Regions from separate parts of the Bradyrhizobium sp. Ken64 genome, predicted to be linked through region 4. Evidence: predicted binding sites of a transcription regulator. Region 4 holds the regulator's gene; each other region holds the start of a gene.
What was found. The regulator PhoB, encoded in region 4, activates phosphate uptake and scavenging genes when phosphate is short. The targets are predictions, from matches to a motif close to TGTCATNNANCTGTCAT.
Positions count from the first base shown of each region.

Region 1: the regulator PhoB is predicted to act here: its motif matches at 2,160-2,176, upstream of AC0L2F_RS11595 (acetoacetate decarboxylase).
Region 2: the regulator PhoB is predicted to act here: its motif matches at 1,593-1,609, upstream of pstS (phosphate ABC transporter substrate-binding protein PstS).
Region 3: the regulator PhoB is predicted to act here: its motif matches at 2,321-2,337, upstream of phnF (phosphonate metabolism transcriptional regulator PhnF).

Region 1 is NZ_JBVVPA010000005.1:265,461-269,726, reverse strand. Features, by position in the region: gene AC0L2F_RS11605 (carbohydrate porin) at 1-55, opposite strand, end outside; gene AC0L2F_RS11600 (transporter) at 78-1,094, opposite strand; gene AC0L2F_RS11595 (acetoacetate decarboxylase) at 1,204-1,986, opposite strand; gene AC0L2F_RS11590 (patatin-like phospholipase family protein) at 2,217-3,380, shown strand; gene AC0L2F_RS11585 (IclR family transcriptional regulator) at 3,517-4,266, opposite strand, start outside.
Region 2 is NZ_JBVVPA010000014.1:217,056-221,321, forward strand. Features, by position in the region: gene AC0L2F_RS23095 (lysylphosphatidylglycerol synthase domain-containing protein) at 1-233, shown strand, start outside; gene AC0L2F_RS23100 (ATP-binding protein) at 267-1,565, shown strand; gene pstS (phosphate ABC transporter substrate-binding protein PstS) at 1,709-2,722, shown strand; gene pstC (phosphate ABC transporter permease subunit PstC) at 2,820-3,809, shown strand; partial or broken gene AC0L2F_RS23115 (ABC transporter permease family protein) at 3,814-4,266, shown strand, end outside.
Region 3 is NZ_JBVVPA010000001.1:621,033-625,298, reverse strand. Features, by position in the region: gene phnE (phosphonate ABC transporter, permease protein PhnE) at 1-549, shown strand, start outside; gene phnE (phosphonate ABC transporter, permease protein PhnE) at 546-1,394, shown strand; gene phnF (phosphonate metabolism transcriptional regulator PhnF) at 1,556-2,287, opposite strand; gene phnG (phosphonate C-P lyase system protein PhnG) at 2,407-2,871, shown strand; gene phnH (phosphonate C-P lyase system protein PhnH) at 2,876-3,484, shown strand; gene AC0L2F_RS03110 (carbon-phosphorus lyase complex subunit) at 3,487-4,266, shown strand, end outside.
Region 4 is NZ_JBVVPA010000056.1:1,014-5,279, reverse strand. Features, by position in the region: gene argF (ornithine carbamoyltransferase) at 1-215, opposite strand, end outside; gene AC0L2F_RS35455 (aspartate aminotransferase family protein) at 215-1,417, opposite strand; gene AC0L2F_RS35450 (GcrA family cell cycle regulator) at 1,873-2,385, shown strand; gene phoB (phosphate regulon transcriptional regulator PhoB) at 2,590-3,297, opposite strand; gene phoU (phosphate signaling complex protein PhoU) at 3,312-4,028, opposite strand; gene pstB (phosphate ABC transporter ATP-binding protein PstB) at 4,039-4,266, opposite strand, start outside.

The DNA.
Region 1 (4,266 bases), on a different contig from region 4:
CCAGCGCAATGGCAGCCGCATATCGCAGCAAAAATCGATGTGCACTCGCGATCACGGCTGATACCGGCTGGCGTACGCTATTTGAAGATGCCGCTACGCCGCATGAAGAGATAGGCCGCACCGACCGACGAGGCCATCAGGAGCGCCGCCCAGAAAAATCCGCTCTCGACATCGGTCAGCGGCAGGCCCTTGGTGTTCATGCCGAAGATACCGGTGATCAGCGTCGGCGGCAGCAACAGCGAAGTGACGATCGATAGCGTGTGGAGGTGGTTGTTGCTTTGCTCCTCGTTCTTGAAACGCAGCTCCTCCTCGAGCAGGCGGCTGCGTTCGCGCAGCTCGACGATATCGTGGTCAAGGCCGTCCAGCCGCTGCGCCAGCTTGCCGGCCTGGATACGCAGGTCCGGCGACAGGTGGTCGGTGTTCTTCTGGTCGAGGCGATGGAACAGCGTACGCAGGCCGGTGAGCTGGCGATGCAGCCTGACGCAGGTCCGGCGCAGCCGGCCGAGATTGCGGCGCATCTCCGGCTTGGCGTCGTCGGCCAGAATCCGCTCCTCGATCTCGTCGATCTCCTGGCCGAGCTTGTCGGCCATCCTATCAAGCGTGTCGGCGACCTCGTCGACGATCTTTTCGAGGAGATGGGCGACATTGTCGACGCGGTAGCCGCCTTCGAGCACCCGGCGTGTCGCGTCCGCCGAGCACAGCGCCTGATGGCGGCCGCTGATCAGGAGCCGCTCGGTCATGGCGAAGCGCAGGAACGCGGTCTCCTCCGTCGCGCTGCCGATGTCGCGTACGAGGTCGGAGAACACGCCGTAGATGCAGTGATCGATGACGTGAAGCTGCTGGAAGGTGTCGTTGGACAGCAAGAGCTCGCGCGCAAGCGGCGGCAGCTGTGACGCGGCGATCCACGGCCGTGAACGCGTGTCCGTGAGGTTGAAATGCAGCCAGAGCCGGCCGTCGTGACTGAACTCGATCGGCTGGTCGATCGGCAGCGCTTCGGCACCGCCGTCGCTGTGGAGGCGGAACGCCCACACCAGGCCGGGAATGCCAGACACGGAATCCGATATCGCGCTGACACGCTTTGCCGGCTCAGCCATGACCAACCCCAACCGTCAACGAATGCCCCGCTCCGGAAGATGGCTGACGCCTCTTCCGGACCCACGCGGGTACTCAATTACGGCATTGTTACAGTTTGATGATGACGCCCTACTCGGCCGCCAGCGCCGTCGAGGCCGCCGCCTCGGCTTCCCTGATGTAGTCGTGCACGACGCGGCCGAACGGCAGCGTCAGGTCGGCGATGTAATGATGCGCGCCGAGGCAGCGGCGGACCGGGAAATCAGCGACGGGCGCGTTGACATGCGGCACCAGATGCAGCCGGCCGGGCCCCATCCAGGAACCCTTCGGCACGATGTCGATGAGGTTGATCGCGACGAGCTGGCAGATCTCGAGGCGGCCGTCGACGCCGGGGATCATCTTCAAATTGATCTGCGTCTTCGACAGCGTCGTCCGGGTCAGATCGCCGTTGCCGGCCATGCTCTCGTGCTTGTAGCCCATCGTGCCCATGGCGACGAGCTGGCCGGCATATTCCAGCGTGCCCGTCAGCGTGTCCTTGACGATCTCGAGTTTGGGATGCGCGTATTTCTTGGGAAAGCCCCAGATCTCGCGGCCGGCGGCGATCGGCGGATCATCGTCCAGATACATCTGCGAGACGAAGTTGACCTCCTCGCCGTGCAGGCGCGCGGGGATGACGAGGCCGGACTCGGTGTAGCTGCCGAAGCCGGAGGAGTCCGGCATCCTGATCCATTCGTAATGCACGATCGGCTGATCGATCGGCTCCAGCGGCTCAGGCAGGCCGGCGCGGATGAGGTCCGGATCGGTCTCGTAGGTGATGACGAGGAATTCGCGGTTGACGAAGCGATAGGGCCCGGCCGGATAGCTCGGCCCGGCCGCCGGCATCGACGGAAGTCTCAGCAACTCTTCCCTGCGCATCGCTGGTCTCCTCTTGTAGCGCTCATGTGATGCCCGCCCGGCAGCGTCAGGCGGCGATGCAGAGTGCTAGCCGCCGTCATTGACTGCGATGTGAAGGATTTCCGTCAGCCGCACGACCGCAGCCATTCCCAAGGCGATCATGGTGCATGCAAGCGATGCATCCGCGCCAGAATTGTCATTACGCCGTCACCGCCGGACGCAATCGTTCGGCGAAACAGGGAGCACCGACCATGGACGCCCGCACATATCAGACACATCAGCCTTCTTCACGAGGCTGGCGGCCCGAGCGCTGCGACCGCGTCGCGCTGGTGCTGCAAGGTGGCGGCGCGCTCGGCGCCTATCAGGCCGGCGTCTACCAGGCGCTGCACGAGGCCGGCATCGAGCCCGACTGGGTCTGCGGCGTCTCGATCGGCGCGATCAACTCCGCCATCATCGCCGGCAACAAGCCGGAGAAGCGGCTCGAGGCGCTGCGCATTTTCTGGGAGCGCATCACCAACCGCAAGATCTGGCACTACACGCCTGACGGCGACATCTTTCGCCAGTGGCGCAATCTCACCAGCGCCTGGATGACGTCGGCGATGGGCCAGCCGGGCTTCTTCAGCCCGCATCAAGTCAATCCATGGCTCAGCCCGGTCGGAGCCCGGACCGCCACCAGCTATTACGACACGATGCCGCTGAAGGAGAGCCTGCTCGAACTCGTCGACTTCGACCTCATCAACGAGAAGAAGGTTCGCTTCGCAGTCGGCGCCGTGAACGTGCTCTCCGGCAATTTCATCTATTTCGACAATTCCCATGACGAGATCGAGCCGGAGCACATCATGGCTTCCGGCGCCCTGCCCCCGGCACTGCCGATGGTACGGATCGGCACCGATCATTTCTGGGACGGCGGCATCGTCTCCAATACGCCGCTCCAGCACCTGCTCGACCAGGAGGACGCGCTCAATTCGCTGGTGTTCCAGGTCGACCTGTTCAGCGCGCGGGGCGTGCTGCCGCGCTCGATCCAGGACGTGATGGCCCGCCACAAGGACATCATGTATTCCTCGCGCACCCGCCACAACACCGACGTCTACCGCCGCACCCACAACCTCAAGGTCCTGCTCTACAAGGCCCTGGCGAAGCTGCCCGACGAGCAGCTCTCCGAGGAGGAGCGCAAACTCAAGTCGAGCCTGCGCCACATGCCGGAGATCGCGATCCTGCATCTGATCTACCAGCAGAAGGCCTATGAAGGCGACGCCAAGGACCACGAATTCTCGGGCACCTCGATGCGCGAGCACTGGACCTCCGGCTACGAAGACACCAAGCGCACCCTCAAGCGCCGCGACTGGATCAAGATGCCCGACGAAGGCATGGGGCTGGTGGTGCACGATGTGCACCGGGAGACGGAAAGCGCGTGAGCAACGCGCCCCGCGGGGCGCGCTCAAACAAAAAGTGCGAAAACAACCCCATGCACAGTAGCCGGGGCGTGGCAAATCAATGACTTACGCTTTACCGAAAACGATTTGACTCGTCGGGCAAAACAGGAGCAGGATGTCATCGTCGGGCATCTGCGTCATCATCGCCATCAACCTGCAAAATGGTCTCCGACAGCAGAGCGGCAGCCTTTTGCAGCGGGCCTATGAACCGGTCCAACTCGACGAAGCTGACGCGTGCCACCGGCACGGAGACGCCCAGGCAAGCGATCAGCTCTCGATCCGGGGACAGGATGGGCACGGCACACCCCACCACGCCTTTCACGTACTCTTCGTTCGTTTTGGCCCAGCCGCGCTGCCGCGTCTCTTCGAGCACCTTCATTAGCGCGTGGACATCGACAATCGTCGTTTCAGTGAATTTGATCAGAGCGAGTGCGTGGCACAGCTTCACCCGCGTCCGCTCGGGCAATCCGCTCATGTAGATCTTTCCGGTGGACGTGCAGTGTAGCGGCGCCGCTTCTCCCGGATTGAACTGAAGACCTTGCGGCTCCGAAACGCGAACGCTGTCCACATAGGCGACGGAATTATCGCGCACGACGCCGATCTCGCATTGTTCACCGATTTCTGCCGCGACCGCTCGAAGCACCGCGTGCCGCCGCGCTGTGCGGAAGGCCGCGCCGATCACAGTCGCGGATAGCGTGACGAGTTGATTACCCACAACGTAACGCTTGGTCCCCAACGCCTTCTGAAGCAGTCCGCGGCCTTCAAGATTTCCGATCAACCTGTGCGCCGTTGGAAGAGGCAGCGAGAGAGCCTTGGCGATCTCTGCCGCTGAGACGGCTTTGCGTTGGTCAGCCACATGCCGAACGAT
Region 2 (4,266 bases), on a different contig from region 4:
CCATGCTGGTCGGGCTCTGGCAGATGGACCGGGAGGAGCTGCTGGGCGGGATGCTGCTGTTCCGCGTCCTCTATTATCTGTCCCCTTTCGTCATTTCTGTAATCTTGCTGACGTTTCGCGAAGTTATCATCGGCGCACGATCGAAACGCCTGCAGCAGGCGGCGCTCAAGCTCGACCCCGGCCCCGCACCTGAAGCCGCTTACGTGAGAAAGCGCAGCGACAGCGGCGCCTGACCGGCGCAAGGTCCTTTGGAGAAGCCCGCCCCGATGGCGATCGACGCCCCATCTTCTCCCTCCTCCCAGCCCTGGTCCGACCGGCTGCGGCACTCGACCGTCATCCTGATCGCCGCGGCGCTGGCGCTGTCGGTGGTGGTCTCGCTGGGCGAATTGTCGGCACTGCATGCGATTGCGGTGTTCCTCTGCATCGCCACCGCAGCGCTGATCCCGTGGCGCCTGCACGATACCGCCGCCTCGCGCGAGGAGACCCGCCGCGTCAATCCGGTCGAGAGCGCGGCGGTGGCCGCAGTGGTCGCCGGCATGCCCGATCCCGCGGTGCTGCTCGATCGCGCCGGCCGCGTCATCCATCTCAACGCCGCCGCCGCCCAGCTCGCGCCGGCGCTGCGCCGGAATGAGCTCGCCCAGTTCGCGCTGCGCTCGCCCGAGATCATCACGGCGCTGCGCGAGTCGATCGCGACCACCGAGCCGCGGCGCGCGACCTATCTCGACCATGTCCCGGTCGATCGCTGGATGGAGTTGACCATCACGCCGGTGCCGGTGCCGACGAGCTTCGGTGGCGCCGACAAATGCATGCTGATGACCTTCCACGACCAGACGCCGCTGCGTCGGGTCGAGGAGATGCGGGCCGATTTCGTCGCCAACGCCAGCCACGAGCTGCGCACGCCGCTGGCCGCGCTGTCGGGCTTCATCGACACGCTCCAGGGCCAGGCCAAGGACGATCCCAAGGCGCGCGAGCGCTTCCTCGGCATCATGCACAATCAGGCCACCCGGATGGCGCGCCTGATCGACGATCTCTTGTCGCTATCGCGGGTAGAGCTGTCGGCTCATGTGCGGCCCGACACCCTGGTCGACCTGCTGCCGATCATCTTGCAGGTCGCCGATGGGCTCGAGCCGCTGGCGCGGGAACGCCAGGTCGAGGTCGAGACCGAGCTGCCTGAGACCCCGGTGCTGATCGCGGGCGACCGCGAGGAGCTGCTCCGCCTGTTCGAGAATTTGATCGAGAACGCGCTCAAATACGGCGCCTCCGGCGGTCGCGTCATCGTGTCGCTGATATCAGGCGCCGCCCCTGATGGAACTCAGGAAATCCGGGTCCTGGTCCGGGATTTCGGCCCCGGCATCGCGCCGGAACATTTGCCGCGGCTGACCGAACGCTTCTACCGGGTCGATGTCGGCGACAGCCGCTCGCAGGGCGGCACGGGCCTCGGATTATCGCTGGTGAAACATATTCTTAACCGTCATCGCGGGCGGCTTTTGATTGAAAGCGTGCCCAGACAGGGCGCCACTTTCACCGCCTGTTTTCCCCAGGGCAAGCCTTCGGCTCTGAGCTAAATTCCAGCAATTTCAGCCGCTTAACACTGTCATCCGACTGTCACCAAACCTTCGTAAAAGCTCAGCTGTCCGCTCCTAAAGGGACGGCACGGGGAGCGCGATCGGGCGCTGATGGCGCTTCGCTCCCCTGTATGGAGACCAGCATGAATTTCCTCAAAACGATCGTTGCTGCTGGCTTGGTTGCCGCATCGACGACGGCGGCCTTTGCTGCCGACATCACGGGTGCCGGTGCGACGTTCCCGTTCCCGATCTATTCCAAATGGGCTGACGCCTACAAGAAGGAGACCGGCAACGGTCTGAACTATCAGTCGATCGGCTCCGGCGGCGGCATCAAGCAGATCCAGGCCAAGACCGTGACCTTCGGCGCCAGTGACGCGCCGCTCAAGGCAGAGCAGCTCGAGAAGGACGGCCTCGTCCAGTGGCCGATGGTGATGGGCGCCATTGTTCCCGTCGTCAACATCGAGGGCGTGAAGCCCGGTGAGATGGTGTTCGACGGCGAGACCTTGGCCAGCATCTATCTCGGCAAGATCACCAAATGGGACGACGCCGCGATCAAGAAGCTCAACCCGAACGTGAAGCTGCCCTCGGAGGCCATCACCGTGGTCCGCCGTTCGGACGGTTCGGGCACCACCTTCAACTTCACCAACTACCTCGCCAAGGCCAGCGCGGACTGGAAGAGCAAGGTCGGTGAGGGTACCGCGGTCGAGTGGCCGGTCGGCGTCGGCGCCAAGGGCAACGAAGGCGTGTCCGGCAACATCAGCCAGACCAAGAACTCGATCGGCTACGTCGAGTACGCCTATGCCAAGCAGAACAAGCTGACCTACACCGGTCTCGTCAACAAGGCCGGCAAGCCGGTGCAGCCCACCGTCGAAGCCTTCCAGGCGGCCGCCTCCAACGCCGACTGGGCCAAGGCTCCCGGCTACTACGTCATCCTGACCGACCAGCCCGGCGAGAAGTCCTGGCCGATCACGGCGGCGACCTTCATCCTCATGCACAAGGACGCCACCGACAAGGCGGCCTCGCAGGAAGCCATCAAGTTCTTCCGCTGGGCCTTCAAGAACGGCGACAAGGCGGCTGAAGAGCTCGACTACATCCCGATGCCGGACCCGGTCGTTCAGCTGATCGAGAAGACCTGGGCTGCCGAAATCAAGAGCTAGGTTCGCGACGCTCGTGCCCCGGATGCGCTGCGCCGCATCCGGGGCACGGACCAACAAAAACGTATAATATTTAGTACAGGGGACCGGCGTGGCAGAGATGGCCGTTCAGAGCGATGTAATCGACGACGCCGGACCGTATGATCGCGCCAAGGCCTTGAGCGCGTTCAAGCTCGGCGACGTCACCTTCTACTGGATCACGCGGCTCTCCGCGATCTCGGTGCTTCTGATCCTCGGCGGCATCATCATTTCGCTGATCGTCGGCGCCTTCCCGGCGATGAAGGAATTCGGGGTCTCGTTCCTGTGGACGCAGCGCTGGGCGCCGTCCGCCGATCCGCCGGTGCTCGGCGCGCTCGGGCCGATGTACGGCACGCTCGTCACCTCCTTCATCGCGATGCTGATCGCCATTCCCGTGGGTCTCGGCATTGCGATCTTCCTCACCGAGCTCTGCCCGCAATGGCTGCGCCGCCCGATCGGCATGGCGATCGAGCTGCTCGCCGGCATCCCCTCGATCATCTACGGCATGTGGGGCTTCTTCGTGTTGGGTCCGTTCCTCGCCAACACGTTCCAGCCCTTCATGATCAAGATCTTCGAGGGCGTGCCCGTGCTGGGCGCGATCTTCGCGGGTCCCCCGTCCTATCTCAGCCTGTTCAATGCCGCGCTGATCCTCGCCATCATGGTGCTGCCCTTCATCACCTCGATTTCGGTCGACGTGTTCAAGACGGTGCCTCCGGTCCTGAAGGAAGCCGCCTATGGCGTCGGCTGCACCACCTGGGAAGTGGTCCGCAGCGTGGTGATCCCCTACACCCGCGTCGGCGTCATCGGCGGCGTCATGCTGGCGCTGGGCCGTGCGCTCGGCGAGACCATGGCAGTGACCTTCATCATCGGCAACTCGTTCCGGATCTCCTCGTCGATCTTCGCCCCCGGCACCACGATCTCGGCGGCGATCGCATCCGAGTTCGCCGAGAGCGACGGCCTGCACCAGTCCGGCCTGATCCTGCTCGGCCTGCTGCTGTTCGTGCTGACGTTCTTCGTGCTCGCGGCGGCGCGGCTGATGCTGATGCGGCTGGAAAAGAAGGCGGGGAACTAGCGCCATGAACCCGATTTATTCACGTCGCCGCCGCAAGGACATCGTCGTCCGCGGACTCTGCATCGCCGCAACCGCCTTCGGCGTCACCTGGCTCGCGCTGATCCTGATCACGCTGCTCTACAACGGATTGGCGGGACTCAATGTCCAGCTGTTCACCGAGAACACGCCGCCACCGGGATCGAACGAGGGCGGCCTGCTCAACGCCATCGTCGGCTCGCTGATCATGACCGTGATCGGCGTCGGCATCGGCGCGCCGCTCGGCATGTTTGCCGGCACCTACCTCGCCGAATACGGCCGCAACGACAAGCTGACCTCGGTGATCCGCTTCATCAACGACATCCTGCTCTCGGCGCCCTCGATCATCATCGGCCTGTTCATCTACGGCGCGGTGGTGGTGCCGATGCGCGGCTTCTCCGCGATCGCGGGCTCACTCGCGCTCGCGGTCATCGTGATCCCG
Region 3 (4,266 bases), on a different contig from region 4:
ACTTTTGCATTCTGCCTGAATTTCCTCGCGGCTGAAAACACCTCGCCCGCGCCCTGGCTGCGCTTCGTGGTGCGGCGCCTGCTCGAATTCGCCCGCACGGTGCCCGGCATCGTGTTTGCGCTGATCTTCGTGATCGCCTTCGGACTCGGACCGATGGCGGGCGTGCTGGCCATTGCGATTCACTCCACCGGCGCGCTCGGAAAGCAGTTCTCCGAGATCGTCGAGAACGCGGACATGAAGCCGGTCGAAGGCATCCGCTCGACCGGCGCGAGCTGGCTCGCTTGCATGCGCTTCGCTATCCTGCCGCAGGTCACCGCGGGTTATGCCAGCTACGCGCTGCTGCGCTTCGAGATCAATGTCCGCGAGGCCTCCGTGATGGGCTTCGTCGGCGCCGGCGGCATCGGCCAGGAGCTCGTCGTCGCCATCCGCAAGTTCTATTACTCGGACGTCAGCGCCATCCTGCTCACCATCATCGTCACGGTCTTCATCATCGACATCAGCACTGGCTGGCTGCGCGGCCGGCTGTTCGGCAAGGAGGCGCGGTCGTGACGGCACCGCAGCAGATCGATACCGTGGCGCTTCGCGCGCGCTATCCGGACGTGTTCCACCGCCCCGCCTCGGCGCGGGTTGCCGTCCCCGCGATGATCGTCGCGGCGTTCGCCATCTTCATCTACGGCCTCGTCGATCTCGATTTTTCGCCGTCGCGCTTCATCAACGGGCTCAATCAGCTCGGCTGGATCAGTCTGCTGATGATCCCGCCGGATCCCGGCTCGTCGCTGCCGATCTATCTGAAGGCGCTCGGCGAGACGCTCTCGATCGCGCTGCTCGGCACGACGCTGGCTGCGGTGTTCGCGCTGCCGGTCAGTCTTCTTGCCGCGCGTAACGTGGTGCCGTCGAAAATCTTGCGCTTTCCGGTGCGACGTTTCCTGGATTCGATCCGCGGCGTCGACACGCTGATCTGGGCGCTGGTGTGGATCAACGTGGTCGGGCTCGGCCCGTTTGCCGGCGTGCTCGCCATTGCCGTGTCGGATTTCGGCGCCTTCGGAAAGCTGTTCTCGGAGGCAATCGAGGGCGCCGACCAGAAGCAGGTCGAGGGCATCCGCGCCTCCGGCGGCAGCGCGCTGCACGAGATTCGGTTCGGTCTGCTGCCGCAGGTCTTGCCCGTGATCGCGGGGCAGGTGCTCTATTTCATCGAGTCGAACACGCGCTCGGCCACCATCATCGGCATCGTCGGCGCCGGCGGCATCGGCCTGCAACTCGCCGAGCAGATCCGCGTGCTGGAATGGCAGAAGGTGTCGTTCCTGATCCTGATGATCCTGGTCGCGGTCGCCGCGATCGATTTCGTCTCGGGAAAACTGCGCTTCGCCATCATCGGCCGAAGGGCGGTCGCGTAGGTCTTCTTCCCTTCTCCCCTTGTGGGAGAAGGTGGCGCGAAGCGCCGGATGAGGGGTCTGCATCCTCACATTCAGATCGGTGGGTGCGGAGACATACCCCTCACCCGTCTCGCCGCTAATGCGGCGAGCCACCCTCTCCCACAAGGGGAGAGGGCCGCAGCTCACCCGTTCTCCACCAGAAACTCCACCCGCTCCGCGGCAAAGCGCGAATGCTTGGTGACCAGCGGCTTGCCGTCGAGATCGTGGTCGGTGGCGTCGACCACCAGGATCGGCCGTCCCAGCGCCAGATCGAGCCGTGCGGCGTCGGTGGCGTCCACGATGCCGGCGGTGATCCGGGTCGCGCCCCGGCGATAGTCGCGGACGCCGTAATGCTCGAGCAATTTCGTCATCGAGCGGGTCGCGGCAAAGACGTCGCCCGCACCCGGGAACAGCTGCGCCGACAGCCACGTCGTGGAGACGCAAATCGGCGTGCGGTCGGCGAGGCGCATCGCCTCGATCCGCACCAGTGGTGCGCCGGCCTTCAATCCAAGTTCCCGCGCGAGTTCGCGGGTCGCGACATCATCGGACGCCTCGATCAAGCGGCCATGCGGTTCGCGGCCGTCCGCGCCGACGATCTCGGAGAAACGGGTCCGCGAGCGCAGTGGATAAGCGAGCTTCTGCGCCTCGACATAGGTTCCGCTGCCGCGTTCGGCCCGCACGAGGCCGCGCTCGGCAAGCGCGGCCAGCGCGCGGCGCACCGTGTGGCGGTTGACGCGATAGGTTTCGGCGATCTCCACCTCGCCCGGCAGCTTGTCGCCGGCCGCAAAGCGGCCATCGGCGATGCCGCGCTCAATGCCGTCGGCAACGAGGCGCCACAACGCGACGCCGGAGGAGGCTGTGTCCTGCATGCTCATGTGGCCGGGAAGCTACTCCAGAAATCACGCCTTTGTCACGAAACAGTCATGGCGCTCCGCTATCAAGTTGTCTAGTATCATAGACAACTTGGATTCGGCAAGTTGTTGAGAAAAGTTCGGTGGATCTGGTGACCCAGCACAACAATCAGCAAGCCCAGCGCAAGGCCGCAATGGCCGTGCTGGCGAACGCGGAGGTGGGCGAGATCGCCGCTCGCCTCCGCGCTCTCGCTTTGCCGGCGCATCAGGATCTGCGCGCGCCGGAAAACGGCCTCGTCATGCTGCGCGGCCGGGTCGGCGGCGACGGCGCGCCGTTCAACCTCGGCGAAGCCACGGTGTCGCGGGCCGCGGTGCGGCTTGCCAGCGGCGAGGTCGGCTTCGGCTACACGCTCGGTCGCGACGGTGAGAAGGCGCGGCTGATCGCGCTGTGCGACGCGCTGGTGCAGTCCAGCGATTTCGGCGACGCGGTGGAGCGGGACATCATCGCGCCGTTGCGTGAGCAGCTTATGGTCAGGCGCAAGCAGGCGGCGGCCGAGACCGCCGCGACGAAGGTTGATTTCTACACCATGGTGCGCGGTGAGGGGTGAGGTCATGACCACGATTGCGGAACTGCCGCCGGGGTTCGCCGACAAGGTGCTGTCGGCGCAATCGACCTTTCGTTCGGTCATGGACGCGATGGCGCGGCCGGGGTCGGTCCGGCGCATCGTGCCGACATCAGGAGCGCCTCACACGATGATGCGCGGCACGGCCGCGATCGCGCTGACGCTGTTCGATCACGACACGCCGCTCTGGCTCGATGCGCGCATGCATGAGAGTTCCGACGTCGTGAAATGGCTGAAATTCCATACCGGCGCGCCGGTGGTACAGGATTCCTCGATCGCGAGCTTCGCGCTGATCAGCGACGGCGGGGCGCTGCCTTCGCTCGACCGCTTCGCGCTGGGCACCAGCGAATATCCGGATCGGTCGACGACGTTGATCCTGCAGGTCGAGAGCCTGGACTCGGGGCGCAGCTTCGAACTGCGCGGTCCCGGCATCGACGGTGTCGCGACGCTCCAGGCGTCGATCAAGCCGTTCGACCTGTTCGAGCGCCTGCGCGTCAACGACGCGCTGTTTCCGCGCGGCATCGATGTGGTGCTGGTCGCCGATGACGCCGTGGTTGCGATCCCGCGCACCACGCGCGTCGTGAGCAAGGGAAGCTAACCATGTATGTCGCAGTCAAAGGCGGCGAACGCGCCATCGAGAACGCCCATCGCCTGCTCGCGAGTGCACGGCGCGGCGACCAAAGCGTTCCGGAAATTTCCCTGGACCAGATTTCGGAGCAGCTCGGCCTCGCCGTGGACCGCGTCATGAGCGAAGGCTCGCTCTATGACCGCGAACTCGCGTCGCTCGCCATCAAGCAGGCGCGCGGCGATCTGATCGAGGCGATCTTCCTGGTCCGCGCCTTCCGCGCCACGCTGCCGCGCTTCGGCGCCACCGAGCCGGTCGAGACCGGCGCGATGCGGGTGCGGCGTCGGGTGTCCTCGACCTTCAAGGACATTCCCGGCGGCCAGATCCTCGGCCCGACCTTTGACTATACGCACCGCCTGCTCGATCCCTCGCTCGCCGAAGGCTTTGTGCCGGAAGCGCCGGCGACGGCTGAAGCCTCGACGGTGCCCACGCCACGCGTGACGGATATTCTCGGCCGCGACGGGCTGATCGAATCATCGCCGCAGGCCGAGGAAGGCGCCAGCGTCGGCGATCTCACCCGCGAGCCGCTGAATTTCCCGGCGGACCGCGATCTGCGTTTGCAGAACCTCGCGCGTGGCGACGAAGGGTTTTTGCTGGCGATGGGCTATTCCACCCAGCGCGGCTACGGCCGCAACCACCCCTTCGCCGGCGAGATACGCTTCGGTGAGGTCGAGGTTGAATTTTCGGCGGAAGACGTCGGCTTCGCCGTTCCGCTCGGCTCGATCGAGCTCACCGAGTGTCAGATGGTCAACCAG
Region 4 (4,266 bases):
ACGTCGAAAGACACCCGCGTCCGCGTCGAGGGGCGTTCGAAGATCATCGCCAGCGTCTTGCCTTCGAGCGGCCTGACCGGCTGATGCGCCTTCTGCTTCGCCTTCATCGCGGAGGACGCGGCCAGCATGCGCTTGAGCTCCGACAGCGGCAGCTCGTTGATATCGAGAAAGTGCTTCGGTGTTTTCTTGGGTGTTTTATCGGGCGACTTGCTCATCAGCTTGCCGCCCGCTTGTTGCCGGACAACGCGGTGCAGGCGCGCTCGAGCCGCCCGACGCTGTCCTCGATCTCGGCTTCGGTGACGATCAAAGGCGGCAGGAAACGCACGACATTGTCGCCGGCACCGACGGTGAGCAGCTTTTCGGCGCGCAAGGCGGCAACGAGATCGCCGGAAGGCACCACGGCCTTGATGCCGATCAGGAGGCCCTCGCCGCGCACTTCGCTGACGACATCGCTATGACGGTCGATCACGGAGGCGAGTTTCTGCTTCAGCAGCAGCGACATCCTCTGCACGTGGTCGAAGAAGCCGGGCTTGAGCATGACGTCGAGCACGGCGTTCGCAGCGGCGATCGCGAGCGGATTGCCGCCGAAGGTCGAGCCGTGCGAGCCCGGCGTCATGCCGGACGCCGCTTCCGCGGTCGCAAGGCAGGCGCCGATCGGAAAGCCGCCACCGAGCGCCTTGGCCAGCGACATCACGTCGGGTTCGACGCCAAGGCGGCGGTACGCGAACAGATCGCCGGTGCGGCCCATGCCGGTCTGCACCTCGTCGAAGGCGAGCAACAAACCCTTCTCGTCGCAGAGCTGGCGCAACGCCCTCAGAAAGGCGGGCGTTGCCGAACGCACACCGCCTTCGCCCTGGATCGGCTCGATCAGGATGCCGGCGGTCTGCGGACCGATCGCCTTTTTCACCGCCTCGAGATCGCCATGCGCAACCTGGTCGAAGCCCTCCATCGGAGGGCCGAAACCTTCGAGATATTTTGCCGAACCCGTCGCGGCCAGCGTCGCCAGCGTGCGGCCATGGAAGGCGCCTTCGAAGGTGATCATGCGATAGCGGTCGGGATGGCCCTTTGCCGCGTGATAGCGGCGCACGACCTTGATCACGCATTCCAGCGCTTCGGCGCCGGAATTGCAGAAGAACACGAAATCCGCGAAACTTTCATTGCACAGGCGCGCGGCGAGCTTTTCGCCGTCCGGGCTCTGGAACAGGTTCGACATGTGCCAGAGCTTCGTGGCCTGCTCCTGCAACGCCGCGACCAGCGCCGGATGGGCATGGCCGAGTGCATTCACCGCCACCCCTGAGGTGAAATCCAGATAGCGCTCGCCATTGGTCGCGATCAGCCAGCAGCCTTCGCCACGCTCGAAACCGAGGTCGGACCTGGCGAAAACGGGGAGCAAATGCGGCGCTGCGCTGTTAGTCATGACGGTCACTTGAATGTTGCGGACGGCGTGAGCGTGCATTGCGCAACGCACCATCTACCGGCCCGGAAAACGAAACGTGCCGCCTCTTGAGGGCGGCACGCACGACTATCTTAGGCCTGGTGAAACGGGTGTCAATGCCGCCCGGAAAGCCTCGCGAAACGCTGAATCCGTAGTCTTGCGGTGCCGATTTTGCGGGATTTAGCCACGGAACATGTGGAAGCGAGTCGGCGGACTCTTGCGCGGGAGTCACGCCATATTGTAGCGTTTGGATTGTCAGATACGACATCTCGTGCAGTGGTTCTGATCTTTAAGTCCTTATGTACCGGCGTAAACGTTCGGGCGTTCAAGACGCGCCCGGCGAGCCTTAAGGGATTCTGGCGGCACGGGTTTTTGAAGGCTTAGGCATTCGCTGCGAGGCCCCAGGATGGCTGGCGCGCAGCGAGGGAAAGGGTGCAATGACGGTTTTGACCTGGTCCGATGATCGCGTCGAGCAGCTGAAAAAGCTCTGGGAGGCCGGACTTTCGGCCAGCCAGATCGCGGCGGAGCTCGGCAATGTGACCCGCAATGCCGTGATCGGCAAAGTGCACAGGCTCGGCCTTTCGGGCCGCGCCAAGAGCCCATCATCGGCAGCGCCCCGGCCGCGCAAGGCGCGCCCCGCGCAGCACATGATGCGGGTGAGCCGCCCGATCTCGCGCGGCAACACCGCGCTGGCGCAGGCGTTTGAGGTCGAGGCGGAGCCGGATCCGGTCACCTACGACAACGTGGTGCCGATGAGCCAGCGGCTGTCGCTGCTGGAATTGAACGAGGCGACCTGCCACTGGCCGGTCGGCGATCCGTCGAGCCCGGACTTCTTCTTCTGCGGTGGACGGGCGCTGTCCGGCCTGCCCTATTGCGCCCAGCACTCGCGCGTCGCGTACCAGCCGGCGTCGGATCGGCGCCGCGCACCGGTGAAGCCGGGTCCGCGCTAATCCGGCAAGTCGTCGCGCGAAGACAGTTCAATTGTAGTGTCGTCCTGGCGAAAGCCAGGACCCATACTCCGAGCACGCAGTTGTTGCGCGAAAGGGGTCACTCCGAGTCTTCGCCAAACCACTCCCTGTGGTTATGGGTCCCGGATCAGCGCTCGCTTCGCTCGCTTGTCCGGGATGACGGCTGAGAACCTCAAGCCTGCAACCCTACACCTGCTCCGCCTTCGCGAAGCGATCATCCAGCGCGTAACCGGCGCCGCGGACGGTGCGGATCGGGTCCTGCTCGCGGCCGAGATTGAGCAGCTTGCGCAGGCGGCCGATATGCACGTCGACGGTGCGCTCGTCGATATAGATGTCGCGGCCCCAGACGCTGTCGAGCAGTTGCTCGCGCGAGAACACCCGCCCCGGGTGCTCCAGGAAGAACTCCAGCAGGCGATATTCGGTCGGACCGAGATCGATCGGCCGGCCCGAGCGCGCCACGCGGCGCTTGTCGCGGTCGAGCTCGATGTCGCCAAAAGCAAGGACGGTGGCGAGCCGCTCCGGGCTTGCGCGCCGCAGCAGGCCCTTCACGCGCGCCAGCAGCTCCGGCACCGAGAACGGCTTGACGATGTAATCGTCGGCGCCGGTCGCAAGACCCCGCACCCGCTCGCTCTCCTCGCCGCGCGCGGTGAGCATGATGATCGGGAGCTGCTTGGTCTCGGGACGGGTGCGCAGCCGCCGGCACAATTCGATGCCTGACAGGCCCGGCAGCATCCAGTCGAGCACGATCAGATCGGGGATGTGCTCCTTGAGGCGGGTGTCGGCGTCGTCGCCGCGCATCACCGTCTCGACGTCATAGCCGTCGCCTTCGAGGTTGTAGCGGAGAAGCTCGGTCAGGGCTTCCTCGTCCTCAACCACCATAATGCGTGCGCCCATCGGGTCGTCGCTCCTTAAGTGTTCGGTACCGTGTTGGCGAAGGTCGTCATGTCGCCCTTCGGCCGCTTGTCGGTGATCGCCTGGCCCTCGATCATGTAGAACACGGTCTCGGCGATGTTGGTGGCGTGGTCGCCGATCCGCTCGATGTTCTTGGCGCAGAACATCAAATGGATACAGAACGAGATGTTGCGCGGATCCTCCATCATGTAGGTGAGGAGCTCGCGGAACAGCGAGGTGCAGATGGCGTCGACTTCCTCGTCGCCCTTCCACACCGCCATCGCCGCTGGCAGATCATGCGCGGCATAGGCGTCCAGCACCGACTTGACCTGCTGCTGCACGAGGTCGGTCATGTGCTCGAGGCCGCGGAACAGCTTGAGCGGATGGAAGTCCGTCTCCAGCGCCGCGACGCGCTTACCCATGTTCTTGGCGAGGTCGCCGATGCGCTCGAGATCGGTCGCGACGCGCATGGCGCCAACGATCTCGCGCAGATCGACCGCCATCGGCTGGCGGCGGGCGATGGTGAGCACCGCGCGCTCCTCGATGCGCTTCTGCAGCGCGTCGAGCTCGGTGTCGGTTGCGACGACGCGCTGCCCGAGCGGGACGTCGCGGCGGATCAGTGCGTCGACGGACTCGACGATCATGCGTTCGGCGATCCCGCCCATCTCCGCAACCAGGCGGGTGAGTTCCTGGAGGTCGGTGTCGAAAGCCTTTGCGGTATGTTCGGAAGCCATGTCGCGTCTCCTAGCCGAACCGGCCGGTGATGTAATCCTGCGTGCGCCGGTCGGTCGGCGACGTGAAGATCTTGCTGGTATCGTCGAACTCGATCAGCTCGCCGAGATACATGAAGGCGGTCTTGTCTGAGACGCGCGCCGCCTGCTGCATGTTATGGGTGACGATCGCGATCGTGTAGTCCTCGGACAGCTCCTGGATCAGCTCCTCGACCTTGGCGGTCGAGATCGGGTCGAGCGC